One region of the Roseivivax sp. THAF30 genome, then DNA from elsewhere that is predicted to be linked to it. Evidence: riboswitches for the same ligand, from Rfam matches in the RefSeq annotation. Region 1 holds a riboswitch; each other region holds the start of a gene.
What was found. A riboswitch is a leader RNA that binds a small molecule or an ion and turns the genes downstream of it on or off. The one in region 1 is predicted to bind cobalamin.
Positions count from the first base shown of each region.

Region 1 (4,206 bases):
ATCCTCGCCCTTGCGGCGCTTCTGCAATGCGTTCAGTTCGTGCTGTTCGCGATCCCTGCGAACCTCGAACTGGGCCCCGGCTACACGATGTCCGCCCGCGACCGCGAGCCCTCGCGCGAGCTCTCGACCGGGACCGCCCGGCTCCAGCGGGCGCTCGGAAATCATTTCGAGGGGCTCATCCTCTTCACCATCGCGGTCGTCGTCGTCACCTATGCCGACAAGGGCGATGTCTTCACCGCGGCCTTCGCCGTGATCTACCTGCTGGCGCGCATCCTCTACGTGCCGGCCTATTACTTCGGTTGGCGTCCGGGCCGCTCCCTCATATGGGCGGCGGGCTGGCTCGCCACGGTTCTCATGCTGATTTACGCGCTGATCTCCTGATCGGCGCTCCGACAGAAAAGAAAGGACAAGGGAAATGGCTTCCTACGATGTCATCGTGATCGGCTCCGGCCCCGGCGGCTACGTGGCCGCGATCCGCGCCTCGCAGCTCGGTCTCAAGACGGCCTGCGTCGAAGGGCGCGAGACGCTGGGCGGCACCTGCCTCAACGTGGGCTGCATCCCCTCCAAGGCGCTCCTGCACGCCACGCACCAGCTGCACGAGGCCGAGCACAACTTCGCCAAGATGGGCCTCAAGGGCAAATCCCCCTCGGTCGACTGGGACCAGATGCAGACCTACAAGGGCGAGACGATCGAGACCAACACCAAGGGCATCGAGTTCCTGTTCAAGAAGAACAAGATCGACTGGCTCAAGGGCTGGGGCTCTATCCCCGAGAAGGGCAAGGTCAAGGTCGGCGACGAGGTGCACGAGGCGAAGAATATCATCATCGCCACCGGCTCGGACGTCGCCACGCTGAAGGGTGTCGAGATCGACGAGAAGATCGTCGTCTCGTCTACCGGCGCATTGTCGCTGCCGAAGATTCCCAAGAAGATGGTGGTGATCGGCGCGGGCGTGATCGGTCTCGAGATGGGCTCGGTTTATGCGCGCCTCGGCACCGAGGTTACGGTGGTCGAATATCTCGACAAGATCACCCCGACGATGGACGGCGAGGTTTCCAAGAACTTCCAGAAGATCCTGCAGAAACAGGGGCTGACCTTCGTGCTGGGTGCGGCCGTCTCGGGCGTCGAGACGATGAAGACCAAGGCGAAGGTCTCCTACACGCTCAAGAAGGACGACAGCGAAGAGGTGCTGGACGCCGATGTCGTTCTCGTCTCCACGGGCCGCAAGCCGGTGACCGAGGGTCTCGGCCTAAAGGAACTCGGGGTCGAGATCACCGAGCGCGGATTCGTGAAGACCGACGGGCATTGGAAGACCAACGTCGACGGCATTTACGCAATCGGCGATGCGACCGAAGGCCCAATGCTCGCTCACAAGGCCGAGGATGAGGGCATGGCCGCCGCCGAGGCGATTGCCGGCAAGGCGGGCCACGTGAACTACGACGTGATCCCGAGCGTCATCTATACCCATCCAGAGGTCGCCGCTGTCGGCAAGACCGAAGAAGAGCTGAAGGATGCGGGGCACTCCTACAAGGTTGGCAAGTTTTCCTTCATGGGTAACGGCCGGGCGAAGGCCAATTTCGCCGCGGACGGCTTCGTGAAGATCCTCGCCGACAAGGACACCGACCGCATCCTTGGGGCACATATCATCGGCCCGATGGCGGGCGATCTCATCCACGAGATCTGCGTAGCGATGGAGTTTGGAGCGGCGGCGGAGGATTTGGCCCTGACCTGCCACGCCCACCCGACCTATTCCGAAGCGGTGCGCGAGGCTGCCCTGGCCTGCGGAGACGGCCCGATCCACATGTGATCGGCTCGTCAGCCCGGAACCGAAGCCCGCCCTTGCCGACAGGGGCGGGCTTTGTCACATCTGGCTTGTGCAGGTGCCCCGCATGGGGAGAATCGGGAAGCCGGGGCAGCTCCGGCGCGGGCCCGCCGCTGTGACGGGGACGGGACGGCAATGCCACTGGAGCGATCCGGGAAGGCGCCGCGACCCGGACGATCCGAAGCCAGAAGACCGGCCTGCACAAAACCCGCGCCCCGCGTAAGGACGGCGAGGCGGCGCAGCGTTTTGCAAGGGAGGCCAGCCGTGCCGCCATCGTCCACTTGCGCGCCGAAGCCAGCGCGCGTTTTCACCGACACCGAGCGTCAGGCTCTCCACGATGTCATCGCCCACCGGCGTGATGTCCGGAACGAATTCCTGCCGGACCCGATCGAGCCGTCCCTCCTGCGCCGCATCCTCGAGGCGGCGCATCGCGCCCCGTCGGTCGGACTGTCGCAGCCGTGGAATTTCATTCTCGTTCGCGACCCCGCGCGCAAGGTCGACGTCAAAGCGATCTTCGACCGCGCCAACGACGCAGCTTGCGCGATGTTTCCCGAGGCGCGGCAATCGGACTATGCGCGGCTCAAGCTCGAAGGAATTGAAAAAGCGCCGCTGAATATCGTCGTCACCTGCGACCGGCGCCGCGGAGGTCAGGTCGTGCTGGGCAAGACCCAGAACCCCGAGATGGATCTCTATTCGACCGTCTGCGCGGTGCAGAACCTCTGGCTTGCCGCCCGGGCAGAAGGTGTCGGCATGGGCTGGGTCAGTATCTACGACAAGGCAGAGCTCTCGGCCCTGTTCGCCCTGCCCGAGAATGTGGAGATCGTCGCCTATCTGTGTCTCGGCCACGTGTCGGACATGTTCGACGGGCCAGAACTTGAAGCGCGAGGATGGGCACGGGCCGAAAGCCTCGACGCCGCGATCATGGAGGAGTGCTGGCAGGGTTAGCGGCGCGCGGCTACCGTGCAAGTGTATTCGGTCCCGTCGGGGTCGGGCTCGCGATATGTGGCCTCGTCGCCCTTGATCCAGATGAACCGCCCGAAAGAGCCGTCATATCGCGCGCCGGAGGCGGTGCGGCTGAGCGTTCCGGCGTCGATCGTGTCGCGGCGCTCGAACCTCACGCTCGGAAGTTCGGTGTCGAAGAACAGCGTCACGACCTCGTTCGCAGGAGTGCCGCCACAGGTCCAGAACACGGTCTCCGCTGGTTCCTCGAGTCGCCAGGTCGCGACCAGTTCGCCCTCACGGCGCAGATACGCATCGCTGACGCAGGCGCGCAGGTCTTCGGCTTTCCAGCAGTCGTCACGACCCGAAATCCAGCCGCGCTGCGTTGCCCGCAGCTCCGCCTCCGCATACGCCGCTCCGGCATCGAGGCCCTGCACGACAGAAAGAGCCGCGCCGAAACGATCCGCGAGCCTGCGGTCGAGCCGCGCAAGATCGGCATCCGAGCAGATGAGTGTTTCCGCCTCGCTCCCCGCGTTGGCACACTCGAAGGACGGACCGTCCTGTGCCAGCGCAGGCGCGGAAATCCCGAGGATTGCGATGAGGGAATGAACGAGTCGCATGGCGGACCTCCTTTTGACCGATAACGGGATGATACCGCCCGGACAGGTCGTCACTAATCATCATTCGAGGCGGCGCATCACCACATACGATCCTTGGCGCGCTCGGCGTAGCCCGCATCATAGTCCGGTCCGCCATGCGATCCGGCCGAGCCTTCCTCGATAAGCTGGCCAGTCGTGGGCACGCCCTCCGCATCGTCGCGGTCCCAGAGCCCCGAGCGCATGATGGCTTTCGCACATTGCGCGTAAAGCTCCATGACCTCGATGACGATGACGCTTTTCGGGTAACGGCCGCGCTGCTCGAACCGGGCGCACGCATCGGTGTCGTCGGTCACGAACGCCGTGCCGTTGACGCGCACGACGCTCTTGTGACCGGGAATCATGAACATCAGCGCGACGCGCGGATCGCGCACGATATTCCGCAAGGAATCGAGGCGATTGTTGCCCTGCCAATCGGGCATCAGGATCGTGCGCTCATCCGCCACCATCACGACGGGGCCATCGTCACCGCGTGGGCTGCCGTCAACGCCCTCCGGACCGACCGTCGACAGGATGCAGAAGCGCGACGCCTCGATCCATTCGCGATGTCTCGGACCGATCCGGGTGGCGACCTTCGTCAGCGATGCGGGCACCGGTGCGTCGTAGAGCGCGTCAAGCGCCGCCTCGCTTTCAAATTTTTGCATGAAACCCGGCCTCTTCGAGAAGTGTGTCCGATGCCGCCTCGACCTCGGTTTCGAGGCGCTTGAGAAAGCCCTCCCGGCTGGTGCCTGCCGGGATGCGCGGCAGAAACTCGACGACGGCCTTGCCGGGTCTGCGGTAGATACCCTTGCG
Region 1 covers NZ_CP045389.1:3,518,237-3,522,442, forward strand. The annotation lists gene FIU91_RS17020 (MAPEG family protein) at 1-381, shown strand, start outside; gene lpdA (dihydrolipoyl dehydrogenase) at 416-1,804, shown strand; cobalamin riboswitch at 1,859-2,035, shown strand; gene bluB (5,6-dimethylbenzimidazole synthase) at 2,084-2,764, shown strand; gene FIU91_RS17035 (lysozyme inhibitor LprI family protein) at 2,761-3,378, opposite strand; gene FIU91_RS17040 (pyridoxamine 5'-phosphate oxidase family protein) at 3,456-4,058, opposite strand; gene FIU91_RS17045 (1-acyl-sn-glycerol-3-phosphate acyltransferase) at 4,045-4,206, opposite strand, start outside.

Region 2 (4,206 bases), 1.8 Mb from region 1:
GCTGGCGGCGTCGCGGACAGCCGATACCAGGCCGCCACGCGCGCGCAGACCGCATCGACACGTCCGTCATGCGCCTGGTGGCGCAGCCGCGTGAATTGCAGATCCGGGTCGCGCGGCTCGGGCTCCTTGAACGAGACAACGCCGCCGAACAGCCGGCCATCCACCTCCGGCAGAACGACATGCATCGCCAGATCGGCCGGCGAAAGACCGCGCTCGGCTTCTTCCCAGGCTGCGCGGTCCGAGGTGGCGAGCGCGACCTGGAAGACCGGAACACCGGCCGCATCGAGCGGAGAGGCCCCGCCATCGCCCTTGCCCGAAAAGGCCGTCGCGTTGACGATGGCGGCAGGCGCAAGATGTCTCACTTGCCGTGCCATCCATTCTGCCGCGCCGGGCGCCTTCAGCGATGGCGCGAAAAGCCCCATGACGCGGAAGCCGCGCGCGCGCAGCCCGGCGAACATTGCCTCGATCGGTGCCAGATCGGCGGAGACCAGGAAGGACCGGTAGAAGACCACCAGCGCGAGCGGTGCATCCGGGGCGCTTGCCGCTTCCGGCCAAGGGGCGAGAACCGGGCAGGCGACGCCGTCTTCGGGAGTCCATCCGCCGACGCTCGGCAAGGCCTTCGACCCCTTTACCGGCCCCGCATAAAGGCCCGCTGCAAGTGCGAGTTGTTGCAAGGCCGCCTGCGCCGCGACCGCCCCGCCGGTATCGCAGAAATGCGACAGCCGTCGCAGCGTGGAGACCGGTATGGTCGAGACCGCGTCGAGCCGCGCATCGGGCCGCCCGTCCGCGGGCAGAACCGCGAGCGCGATGCCTTTCTCGCGCGCCAGCGCCTCGATCTGTTGCAAACCGTATGGCCAGTAGGATTGCCCGCCGATGAGACGGATCAGGATGCCTTTCGCGCCCTCCAGCGTCTGTTCGATATAGGTATCGACCGAGAGCGGATGCCGGAGTGCCGCGATATTGGCCAGGCGCAGAGACGGAATCCGTCCCTCGCGTCCGCCGCCCCGCTGCCATCCCGCCGCGAAGGCCCCGAGATCCGAATCCGAGAAGGACAGCACCACCAGATCGGCCGGGCTTTGGGCCAGGTCCGTCGGCGTGTCGGTCTCTTCGAGCCCGTGGCTTTCGCGGAAGACGACATGCATGGCGCTTACGCGGTCTCCTCGGCGGCGGTCAGCACGCGGGTGATGGCGGCGGCGTCGATATCGTCATGCTCTGCGATGACCACGAGCCGTCCCGCGCGCGCCTCGTCCGGGCCCCAGGGCCGGTCGAACTGGTGGCGCACGCGCGCGCCCACGGCCTGCACGAGAAGCCGCATCGGCTTGCCGGCGACGCTGGCATAGCCCTTCACGCGCAGGATGTTCTGTTCGCGGGCGAGCCGCTCGATCCGCGCGGCAAGATCGGCGGGCGAGGCAAGCTCGGGGATGTCGATGACGACGCTCTCGAAATCCTCGTGATCGTGCTCGGGCACCCCGTCGTGATGCGACGGGCGGGCGTCGATATCGTCTTCCGCGGCGGCGCCGATCCCGAGGATGATGCGCGGATCGACGTGGCCTTCAGCGACCTCGACCACCGGCAGCGGGCGCGGCGCTTCGGCGGCGATCACCGCGCGAGCCTTCTCGACGCCATCCTTGCCGGCAAGGTCCGGCTTGGTCAGCAGCACGATATCGGCGCAGGAGATCTGGTCCTCGAAGACTTCCGAGAGCGGCGTTTCGTGGTCGATGCTCTCATCGGCACGGCGCTGCGCGTCCACGGCCTCGACATCCGGCGCAAAGCGGCCCGCCGCGACCGCCTCGGCATCGGCGAGCGCGACAACGCCGTCCACGGTGATCTTGGACCGGATATCGGGCCAGTCGAAGGCCTTCAGAAGCGGCTTCGGCAAGGCCAGGCCGGAGGTCTCGATCAGGATATGCTCGGGCCGCGGGTCGAGCGCCAGAAGCGCCTCGATGGTCGGGATGAAATCATCCGCCACGGTACAGCAGATGCAGCCGTTCGCCAGCTCGACCACGTTCTCGGCGGGGCAATCGGGAATGGCGCAGCCCTTCAGGATCTCGCCGTCGACGCCCACATCGCCGAACTCGTTGACCACGACCGCGAGGCGCTTGCCGCCGGGGTTCTTCATCAGCTCGGAGATCAGCGTCGTCTTGCCCGATCCCAGGAAGCCGGTGACGATGGTGACGGGAAGTTTCTCGAGATCGGCCATGTCAGTCCTCCATCGGTGGCACGCGGGCCACGCAGTTCTTTTTGAAATGATCGGGCCGTTCCCGCCAGGGAATAAGCCCGTCTTGCGTCGCGTGATACTTCGCGGCGCCCTCGCGCAGAAGGTCCGGATGCGACGCTTCGTGCAGATTTCCGTAAATGTAGGTCCAGCGCCCGCGCCCGCGCAGGGCAACAGTGCAGCCGCCATCGCAGTTCTGCAGGCAGTCTACCGCGCGAAGCGTGACGCCGTCAGGCATCGTTCCGTCAAGCGCGGCGAAAAGCGCGGCGCCGGGACGTGTGCCGTCCTCGGCGACGTCGAGCCCGCGGCGGCAGGTCATGCAGACGAGAAGCTCGGCTGGTTGGGGAGAGGCGGGGTCGGACAAGCGGGTCCCTCGGGGTCGGAGGACGAGGGCAGGGGTGGCAGGGGCGTCGGTATCGCGCCCGAAGCCACCGGAACACCCCGTCCGGTTGCGTGGTCTCTCGCCCAAGGCAGGTCTCCCGGCTGCCGGATCCGAGGCCTTGCCTCGCGGGCGCCCTGCCTTCCCGGTCCCTGAGGGCCAGTGGCGTTCGGGCGACCTCTCCGGGTCACGGTCGCGGGGGCGGCTGCGGCATGACCCCTCGGGGCGCCCGCATTCCCTTTTCACCTCGGGGTCGACCCCAAGGCACCTTGTGCGCCCATCCTTGTTGCGCTGCACGCCCGGCCTGTCAAGCGATGCGATTGACTGCACGAGGGCAGGGTGCCAGTCATGCGCCATTCGCGACAGGAGCCGGACATGGACGAGATCACTGCCCGCCACAATGAGAAGATGAAGCGGATCAAGGCCGCCCGCGACGAGATGATGAAGACCAAGACCGAGCAGAAGGGTCTGGTCATCGTCCATACCGGCAAAGGCAAGGGCAAAAGCTCCTCCGCCTTCGGCATGATCATGCGCTGTATCGCCCACGGTATGCCGAGTGCCGTCGTGCAGTTCATCAAGGGCAATTGGGAAACCGGGGAGCGCACCTTCCTGCGTGAGCGCTTCTCCGAGGAATGCCGCTTTTTCGTTTCGGGCGAAGGCTTCACATGGGAGACGCAGGATCGCGAGCGTGACGTCGCCGCCGCCCAGCATGGCTGGCGTATCGCGAAAGAGCAGATCCTCGATCCCGAAATCGAGTTCGTGCTTCTCGACGAGATCAACATCGCGCTGCGCTACGATTACCTCGATATCGACGAGGTGGTGGATTTCCTGCTGACCGAAAAGCCCCACATGACGCATGTCTGCCTCACCGGGCGTAACGCCAAGCCCGAACTCATCGAGGCGGCGGACCTCGTGACAGAATTCGAGCTTCTGAAACATCCCTTCCGCGAAGGCGTGAAAGCGCAGAAAGGCGTCGAGTTTTGAGTGTGCCCGCGCCTCCGTCCGCTCGAAGCGCTGAGGAGGATCGCGCCGGGGGGCCAGCCCCCCGGACCCCCCGCGGTATTTTTACCAACCCAAAGACACGAAGCCTTAACGCTTATTCGGGCACTCTTCGCTGGCGGTACAGGGAGCGGTCCCGATGACCGCCCAAGCCAAAGACGCCGCGCTCTGTCCGTCTGACGTGGGGCCGGGCGCGGCGTTGCGGTCCGGTGCGCGGCGCTTCTGTTTTTGGGTTGGCCCAAATACCGACTTTGCACCCGTGGGGCCGGGCGCGCGCATGGGCATGAGCGCCTGGAGGCGCATATGAGCCGGGCGCTGATGATCCAGGGCACGGGCTCCAACGTGGGCAAATCGGTTCTTGTCGCCGGGCTTTGCCGCGCCGCGGTGAAACGCGGGCTGTCGGTTGCGCCGTTCAAGCCGCAGAACATGTCCAATAATGCCGCCGTGACCGCGGATGGCGGGGAAATCGGCCGCGCGCAGGCATTGCAGGCCCGAGCGGCGGGTCTTGCGCTCCATACCGATATGAACCCCGTGCTCCTGAAACCCGAATCCGAGACGGGCGCGCAAGTTGTCGTGCAGGGCCGCCGGATAGCGACGGTGAAGGCGCGCGATT
Region 2 covers NZ_CP045389.1:1,728,079-1,732,284, forward strand. The annotation lists gene cobN (cobaltochelatase subunit CobN) at 1-1,142, opposite strand, end outside; gene cobW (cobalamin biosynthesis protein CobW) at 1,148-2,200, opposite strand; gene FIU91_RS08385 (DUF1636 domain-containing protein) at 2,202-2,534, opposite strand; cobalamin riboswitch at 2,667-2,881, opposite strand; gene cobO (cob(I)yrinic acid a,c-diamide adenosyltransferase) at 2,970-3,578, shown strand; gene FIU91_RS08395 (cobyric acid synthase) at 3,897-4,206, shown strand, end outside.
Region 2: another riboswitch for cobalamin. It lies ahead of FIU91_RS08385 (DUF1636 domain-containing protein); the one in region 1 lies ahead of bluB (5,6-dimethylbenzimidazole synthase).

Region 3 (4,206 bases), 1.7 Mb from region 1:
CCTCCCCAAGCCCTTCGCTGAACTGGGCCAGTTCCGCCCGATACCCTTCGACCAGCTCCGTCGCCCGCTCTTCGACCTGGAAGATCCGACCGAGGTTCACGAGGTCATCATACATGTCCTCGATGCTCGCCTTTTCCGTCTTCATGATATGCGCGCAGGATTCGGATAATTCGTAGACCTTGATCCCGAAAGGCTCGAGCGTGTCGGGCGTCACTTCGCCGCCGACCTTCATGCCGTAATTCCAACCCGCGAAAAAGAAATCCGCGTCGGCGCCAACCAGCACCTCTTTGGAGGGGTATTTCGCGGAGAGTTCCGGCAGTTCCTCGACGCCCGCGCGCATGTCCTCGTCGAGCGTCTTCCAGCCGGAAATGCCGGTATAGCCGACCATGCGATCAGCCAGACCGAGCACGAGCATCATTTCGGTCAGGTTCACGTCGTTCGCGACCGCCCGCTGAGGCGGCGCGTCGAAGGTGACCGTGCGGTCGCAACTTTTCACGGTGGTTTCAGCACTCGCCATGCCAGCGCCGAGCATCAGGGCGCCGGCCCCGAAAGTGAGGGACTTTATCATATCGGTCATTCTTCTTGCAGGTGAAAGGTGAGGTGGTCCGTTGCGCTCAGGCTCAAATGATCGCGGCGCGCGTCGACGTCGAATGCGCGAGAGACAGATGCTTCGCAGAGCACTGTGTGGGGCGGGCCGAACCCGAGGGTGCGGCCCGATTTGAGGAGCAGCACGTCATCGCAGACGCCCGCGGCCATGTTGAGATCGTGCAGCGACGTGACGATGGTGAGCGGCAGGTCGCGGATCAGCCGAAGCACTTCGAGCTGGTGGCGGATATCGAGATGATTCGTCGGCTCGTCGAGGATCAGAAGGCCCGGCTCCTGTGCCAGCGCGCGAGCCACCATGACCCGCTGACGCTCTCCGCCCGACAAGGTGCCGAGATGACGGTCGGCAAACCCGCGCAGCGCGAGGCGGTCGAGCGCGCCCTCGACGATCTCTGCATCGCGCGCACCGCCAAAACCGCCGAAGCCGGAGCGGTGCGGCGTGCGTCCCAGAGCCACGATTTCGCGCACCGTGAGCGCGAAGTCCGTCGGCTGTTCCTGAAGCACTGCCGCGACCTTCCGCGCCACGTTCCGCGCGGACATGCGCCAGATGTCCTCGCCATCGAGCCAGACATGTCCGCTCGTCGGTCGATAATAGCGATAGAGCAGGCGCAGGAGCGTCGTTTTACCGGCGCCGTTCGGGCCGACGATGCCCAGGACGCGCCCCGGCTTCAGCGCCAAGGTCGTCTCCATCAGGATCGGACTCGTGCCTTTCTTCAGCGTCCAGGACACGCCTTCGAGTTCGAGGCCCGCGGCCGCTTGAGCAGTCAAGGCGTCACCCGTCGGGCACGCGCTCCGCCGCGCCGCGTCGCCTGCGGCAGCCGCAATGTCAGCGGTGCCGGTGACGCGGCCACAGCGCGCGAGACGAGATCGCAAAACACTGCAAGCGCAGGCGAATATCCGGCCGCCGGCAGGGACAGCACCAACGCCCGCTCGGCCTCTTGTGCGAAGCTGCGCTCGCCCGGCAAGGCGCCCAGCCATTGCAGGAAACCGAGATGTCCCATCTCGTCCGCTCGGTCAGGCGGCATGGGTCCTATGTCGAGTTGTGAAATCGTGTATTCGAGAAACATCGCGCCCTCCGCGCAAAGCGGCAGGGCAATCGGGATACCGGCGATGTAATCGTCCCTGTCAGGTCCATCTCTGGCACTCCGTCCCGAGACGCCCCGCCCGGGTTGAAGGTGGCTGCGAAACGCTGATGCGCTCCGGAGATGGCAGGTCTCCTGACTCGCGGGTCATTGCTTGTTCGAACCTTCCCGGGCCCGTGGTGGCCCAGTGGCGACATCGAACGCGCTCTCCGCTCACAGTTGCGGGGGCAGTCACGGATTTGGCGAGTGGTGCCGCACCGTGTTCCCTTTCTCATCCCTTGGCCCGAAGGCCATCGAGAACCATCGACGGCCACGTGCTCACACTCCCTCGTTCGGGTCAAGACGCGGCGGGATCACCCGGGACCAAGCGCAGCCTCAAGTCAAGGAAGCGGTCGGCTCTGCGCCCTGCCCGGCTGTCAGGCCGCCACGCCCTCCGGCACCTTCGCGCCGGTCATGTAGGCCACAGCGTCGGACATCGAATGTTCCTTGGGATCGATCACGCAGAGCCGCTTGCCAAGACGATGGACGTGAATCCGGTCCGCCAGTTCGAAGACATGCGGCATGTTGTGCGAGATCAGGATGATCGGAATGCCCCGGCTTCGCACGTCGAGGATCAGCTCGAGCACCTTGCGGCTTTCCTTCACGCCAAGCGCCGCGGTGGGCTCGTCGAGGATGATGACCTTCGAGCCGAAGGCGGCGGCGCGGGCCACGGCCACGCCCTGCCGCTGACCGCCGGACAGCGTCTCGACCGCCTGGTTGATGTTCTGGATCGTCATCAGGCCAAGATCGTTCAGCTTCTCGCGGGCGATCTGCTCCATCTTCGGCTTGTCGAGCTGGCGCAGCCATTTGCCGCGAAAGCCGGGCCTGCGGATCTCCCGGCCCATGAACATGTTGTCCGCGATCGACAGCGCAGGCGACATGGCAAGGGTCTGGTAGACGGTTTCGATCCCGTGCGCGCGCGCTTCGATGGGCGAATGGAAGAGCACCTTCTTGCCATCGAGCCAGATCTCGCCGGAATCGGGCACCACGGCACCCGAGACGGCCTTCACCAGAGTCGACTTTCCGGCCCCGTTGTCGCCGATCACCGCAAGGATTTCGCCAGGGTAAAGGTCGAAGTCGCAATGATCGATGGCAACGACCTTGCCGAAGCGCTTCACGAGGTTGCGTGCCTTGAGCATGGGTTCGGTCATGTCGTCACCTTTCGGGCCGAGGGCAGCATTGATGCGTGCAAGAGCGTGGTTGGGCGCTTGCTCATGTCGTCACCTTCCGGATCCACTGGTCGACAGCGACCGCGCCGATGATGAGTGCCCCGATGAGAAGGTAAGTCCATTGCGCGTTGGCTCCGGCCATCCGCAGGCCAAGCTCGAAGACGCCCACGATCAGCGCGCCGAAGAAGGCCCCGTAGATCGAGCCGCGCCCGCCAAAGAGCGATATCCCCCCGATCACCACCGCGGTGATGGATTGGATGTTGCCGATCGTGCCCGTCGATGCCGAGGGCGAGACCGAGCCGAAACGGCCGATCATCACCCAGCCCGCGATCCCGCAGATGAACCCCGCGAGCATATAGACGCTCATCAAGGTCTTGTGCCGGTCGACGCCCGCGAGCGAGGCCGCGTCGGGATCGTCGCCGACCGCGTAGACGTGGCGGCCCCATGCTGTCGAGCGCAGACAATAGGCCAGGATCACAACGAGAAGGATCATCGTAACAACGCCGAGCGTGAACCGCGCTCCGCCCCACTCGATTGTCGTGCCCATGAGCTGCAGGATCGGAGCCTCTTCGCGCAAATCCTGGCTCCGGATCGTCTCGTTCTGCGAATACAGATAGTTCGCCGCCAGCACGATCTGCCACATGCCGAGCGTGACGATGAACGGCGGCAGCTTCACGCGGCTGACGAGCCAGCCCGAGATCGCGCCGATGCCCGTGCCGATGGCAAGCCCGAGCGCGATGGAGATCGCGGGCGGTATCCCGTATCGGAACGTGAACTGGCCCATGATGACCGAGCTCAGGACCGCTATCGCGCCGACCGAGAGATCGATGCCCGCGGTCAGGATGATCAGCGATTGCGCCGCGGCCAGAACACCGACGATCTGCACCTGCTGCAGGATCAGCGTCAGGGTGCTCGGCGAAAAGAACCGCTCACCGAGGACGAGGCCGAAAATCACGATTGCGGTGACGAGCACGATCAGCGGGACAAGCGCCGGCGTGACATGCAGCGCGTGCTGGATCTTGCCGACAACGCCCTTGCCGTCGTCGTCGAACTTGGCGACGTCCTGCGAGGCGTCCTTCAGCGAGCTTTCATATTCCGATCCGGCCATGTGCTCTTCCTCCCTCGGAGGGCGCATCGGGCAGGATACGCCGTTGCGTGTGCGGGGGCCCGGGCGACACGCGCCCCCGTCATGGTCTCATACCTCATGTCGGCATGGGGTAGGCCGGGGCCCGGACGCATCCGGGCCACCGGCGATAGCTGGTCAGCCCCAGCAGAGCTCCAGGCCTTCCTCGACCGAGATCGAATCGACACCC
Region 3 covers NZ_CP045389.1:1,414,550-1,418,755, reverse strand. The annotation lists gene FIU91_RS06890 (ABC transporter substrate-binding protein) at 1-568, opposite strand, end outside; gene FIU91_RS06885 (ABC transporter ATP-binding protein) at 574-1,371, opposite strand; gene FIU91_RS06880 (hypothetical protein) at 1,368-1,670, opposite strand; cobalamin riboswitch at 1,793-2,005, opposite strand; gene FIU91_RS06875 (ATP-binding cassette domain-containing protein) at 2,102-2,875, opposite strand; gene FIU91_RS06870 (ABC transporter permease) at 2,937-4,001, opposite strand; gene FIU91_RS06865 (substrate-binding domain-containing protein) at 4,155-4,206, opposite strand, start outside.
Region 3: another riboswitch for cobalamin. It lies ahead of FIU91_RS06880 (hypothetical protein); the one in region 1 lies ahead of bluB (5,6-dimethylbenzimidazole synthase).

Region 4 (4,206 bases), 1.6 Mb from region 1:
CGCGCGTCTGCGCCGCTTACCTGAAACGTGAGGGGGTCAGGGATGCCGGTGATGTGACACCGGACGGCCGCCCTGCGCCGGTTCTGAATCGCACCGGCTGGCCACAATTTCCGCACCGACAGCGCCGGGGCGACATTCGCCTCGACCCGGCGCCCCATCCAATTGACACGACCGCATGTCATCCGGGAAAAGGCCGCCATTGCATGCGTAACCCGGACGTCGACATGAGAACTCTGACCTATGGTCTGGCACTGACATTGATGATCGGCTGGGTTCTCTGGATCGGCAAGCCGGTTCTCCTGCCGGTGCTTTCCGCGATCATCGCGGTGTACGTTCTGTTGACCGCCGCGGCGAGCATGGGGCAGTTGCCGGTCCTTGGGCGTTTTCCCAACTGGGCGCTGAGGGCGATCATCCTGCTCCTTTTCACCTGCGCGGTGATCCTTCTCTTCGTGCTGGTGATCAATAACCTCGCGCAAGTGGCAGCCGCCCTACCCCGCTACGAAACGAATCTCGACGCGATCGCGACCCAGTTCGCCGGGCTTCTGCGAATCGAGAACGAGCCGACCTGGGAAAATCTCAGAAGCGCCACGCTGGACCGCATCGATATGGGAAGCTGGGTGACACCGGCCCTTCTGTCGTTGCAGGATTTCGGGGTCGCCCTGTTCCTGGTCGTTCTCTACGCGAGCTTCATCATGGCCGAGCGCGGCACGATGGCGAAGAAGGTCGTCATCGCGATGGGCGGCGAGACGACCGGGGAGCGTGCCCTGTCGCTTCTGAGCCGGATCAACGAACGCGTCGGGGAATACCTCTTCGTGAAGACGGTTCTGAACGTCCTTCTCGGCGGGATTTCCTACGCGATCATGCTGGTGCTCGGCATCGAGTTCGCGCTCTTCTGGGCGGTGCTGATCGCTTTCCTGAATTACATCCCGTATTTCGGATCGATCGTCGGCGTGGTGTTTCCGGTCCTCCTGAGCCTCGCGCAATTCGGCTCTCTGTGGATGTCCGGCGTCGTCCTGATTTCCCTGACCACCGCGCAGATGTTCATCGGCGCGTATCTTGAGCCGCGCATGATGGGACGCGCGTTCAATCTCAGTCCCTTCGTCGTTCTCTTGGCGCTTGCCTTCTGGAGCACGCTCTGGGGCCTGGCAGGCGCCCTTCTCGCCGTTCCGATGACAGCGAGCCTCGTGATGGTTCTGGCAGAGATCAAGCTGACACGCCCCGTGGCGATCCTTCTGTCAGCCAGTGGGCGGGTCTGACGAGCAGGTGGGACGTTTCGCCAGTCTTCGGGTGTTCCGGCCGGCCCCGTAAGCCCTGTTCCCATCCACCGTTCGGCACTGCGGCAACATGTGCCCGAAGAAAACAGGCCCGGCGAGACATCGCCGGGCCGTATTCATTTCAGAAAGGTCCGCTGACCGGAATTCGATCAGCTCGTTTCTTCGTCGTGGTCATGGTCGTGATCGCCATGCTCCACCTCGACCTCGATTTCCATCTCGCCAAGACCGTCGAATGTCAGGTGCGCGTGGAAGTGGTCTCCGCCTTCGAAGGCTTCCTGCACGTTATGGAAGACGACGTGAACGCCGCTCGGCTGCATGGTCAGCACCTGGCCCGGCGCGATCTCGAGCGCGCTGACCTCGCGGACGGACATGGTGCCGCTGTCGCTCACGGAAGGTGCCTGGAAGATGCCGCTATCTGCGAAATCGACCGACGCGCCGGTCAGCGTGACAGCGGTGTCGGTGGTGTTCTCGATGGTCATGAAGACATCCATCGAATGGGCGGAGGCGCTCACTTCGACGGTATGGGCATGGCTGACCACGATACCGTTCGCTTCGAAGATATCGCCATCATGGTGCGCGGCGGCAGGCATGATGAATGCGGCCGATATCGCGGCCGCGGTAATTGCACGGTGGAACATAGTGATCTCCTGTTCGGGGCCCTCCGCCCCGGTGGTTGGCTCAAGTCATGTCCGCTGACAGGTTTCCTGGCTCGCGGTGGACGATCCGACCCCCACCTTCCCAACCTGTCGGTCAGTGGCATTACGGAGATCGACATGCCGCTTACAGTTGCGGGGGCAGCGTCGGCGTCTCACCGACTTCCCTAATCTTCTCGGACAAACTCACCGTAGCAGGCCGCGCCTCGAACGCAATCGGCGCAGGCGAAGATAAATCGCGGATGTCATTGTAATTCTCCGCGCGGGTCGTCATATCTCGCAGGCTTGCGTATTTTGCTCGACCCTCTGTCTCCGCTTTGCCGGCCTCAGTTGAAGATCGAAACTGGCACGGCCAAAGCTGTCGCATCCAGCGGACAGCACACACAAGGAGACAACGGTATGGCCACTGGCACCGTAAAATGGTTCAATTCCACCAAAGGCTTCGGCTTCATCGAGCCGGAATCCGGCGGCAAGGACGTGTTCGTCCACATCTCTGCGGTCGAGCGTTCGGGCCTGTCCGAGCTCAAGGACAACCAGAAGGTGACCTTCGAGATCGAAAGCGGCCGCGACGGTCGCGAATCCGCGACGAATCTCGAACTCGCGTGATCGAACGCACGCGGCACGCGCTTTGATGCGTGTCGCGGTGCACTAATCTTGCCGGAGCGCGGTCCCGTCGCGCACCGGCTCTCGAACCGCCTGTGGCGGCACACTCGATCCGTGAAGGCACTCGCATGAGTTCGAAGAAATCCGTTCCGGGGCCCTCGAAATCCGAGACGCGCGCAGAACAGACCACCGCCATCGCGACCGAGATCATTGACCGCGAAACCAGCGCTCGCACCGCGAAGACCGAGCGCTTGCGCGCTGCAAGGTTGCAGCGTGACGCCGATCTGAAGAAGCCGGCCAAGCGCACTGCCGCCAAGGGCAAGGACTGATCGCGCAGCCGGAGCCCGCATCGCGGGGATAGGAAACGCGGCCTTCGAAACGTCTGACCAGATGCGGCACGTCTGCTCTTTACTCGATGGATGTCCAGGAACTCGCGAAGGCATTCTCGCGTTTTTGCCGCTGAGCACACACGTTTGAGGAGTTTCCGATGACGCGCTCAGCCATCTCTTTCCCATTTGCATCGAACGAGCACGCACGTCTCCGCGAAGTGCGTGAAGTGGTCGATTCCGAGCGGCGAGGCGATCCCCTTTTGCAAGACATAGCCGAGCGTGCCGCCGAAATGTTCGGCACGCCAGCCGCTTTGATCTCAGTCGTCGACGCCGACCACCAATGGTTTCTCGGCCAGACCGGGATCGACTTGGAAATGACTCCGCGCGACTACTCGATCTGCTCGCGGGCGATCATGTCGGACCGGCCGCTGATCCTGCCCGATACGCTCGAACATGCCGAGTTCAGCACCCACCCAGCCGTCCTGCAGGCGCCGAATGTCAGGTTCTATGTCGGAGCGCCGATCGTGCTGCGATCGGGGTTTCGTGTTGGCAGCGTCTGCGCCTTGGACGTCGCGCCCCACGAAGCGCCGTCGGACGAGAAGATCAGCGCGCTCCAGAACCTCGCAGCCGAGGTCGTCCAGTATCTCGAGGCGCAGCACCAGCAGCGCTCGGGCGGTCAAACCGCGAACCGCAAGCAAATCGCCGGCGACGCGCAGCAGGAATTCTTGAACTTGATCGGCCACGAGTTCCGCACGCCGCTGACCGTGCTGCTCGGAAATGCCCGGCTCCTGCGTGCGGGCGTCAAGGACGAGCTCGGGATCGATCCAAAGAAGCGCGCGGACTTGTCCGACCGGGCAATCTCCGCCGTCATAGCCTCCGGCGAGCATCTGCAGAGGCTGATCGAGCATGTCATGCGTTTCACCGATCTTCAGAGTGGTGAACTCATGCTCACGGAAGAGACCATTCAGTGCCGGGATCTTCTCGATGCCGTCGTGTCTCCGATCAGCCCGATGGTCACGGCGTCGCATCGCAATGTCCGCGCGCAATGTTCAGACGAGATCCGGACGATCAAGGGGGACGGAGAGCAGCTGCTTGTCGCCCTCTCGTCACTCGTGACGAACGCCGTGACGCACGGAAAGGGCGATATAGAGCTATTTTCGACGAAAGGTGAGAATCGGACGCTTCGCATTGTCTGTTCCGATGAAGGCGACGGGCCGTCGGAGGAACAGGTCAACCGATCGGACCGGCCTTTCGCGATCTACCAGGACCTGAAGACACGCACGACCAGTGGCCTCGGCCTGGGCCTGCCCTTGGCGCGAAAGATCACCGAGCTCCACGGTGGTCGAC
Region 4 covers NZ_CP045389.1:1,308,369-1,312,574, reverse strand. The annotation lists gene FIU91_RS06420 (AI-2E family transporter) at 225-1,256, shown strand; gene FIU91_RS06415 (copper chaperone PCu(A)C) at 1,424-1,912, opposite strand; cobalamin riboswitch at 1,951-2,145, opposite strand; gene FIU91_RS06410 (cold-shock protein) at 2,327-2,533, shown strand; gene FIU91_RS06405 (hypothetical protein) at 2,659-2,859, shown strand; gene FIU91_RS06400 (GAF domain-containing sensor histidine kinase) at 3,018-4,206, shown strand, end outside.
Region 4: another riboswitch for cobalamin. It lies ahead of FIU91_RS06415 (copper chaperone PCu(A)C); the one in region 1 lies ahead of bluB (5,6-dimethylbenzimidazole synthase).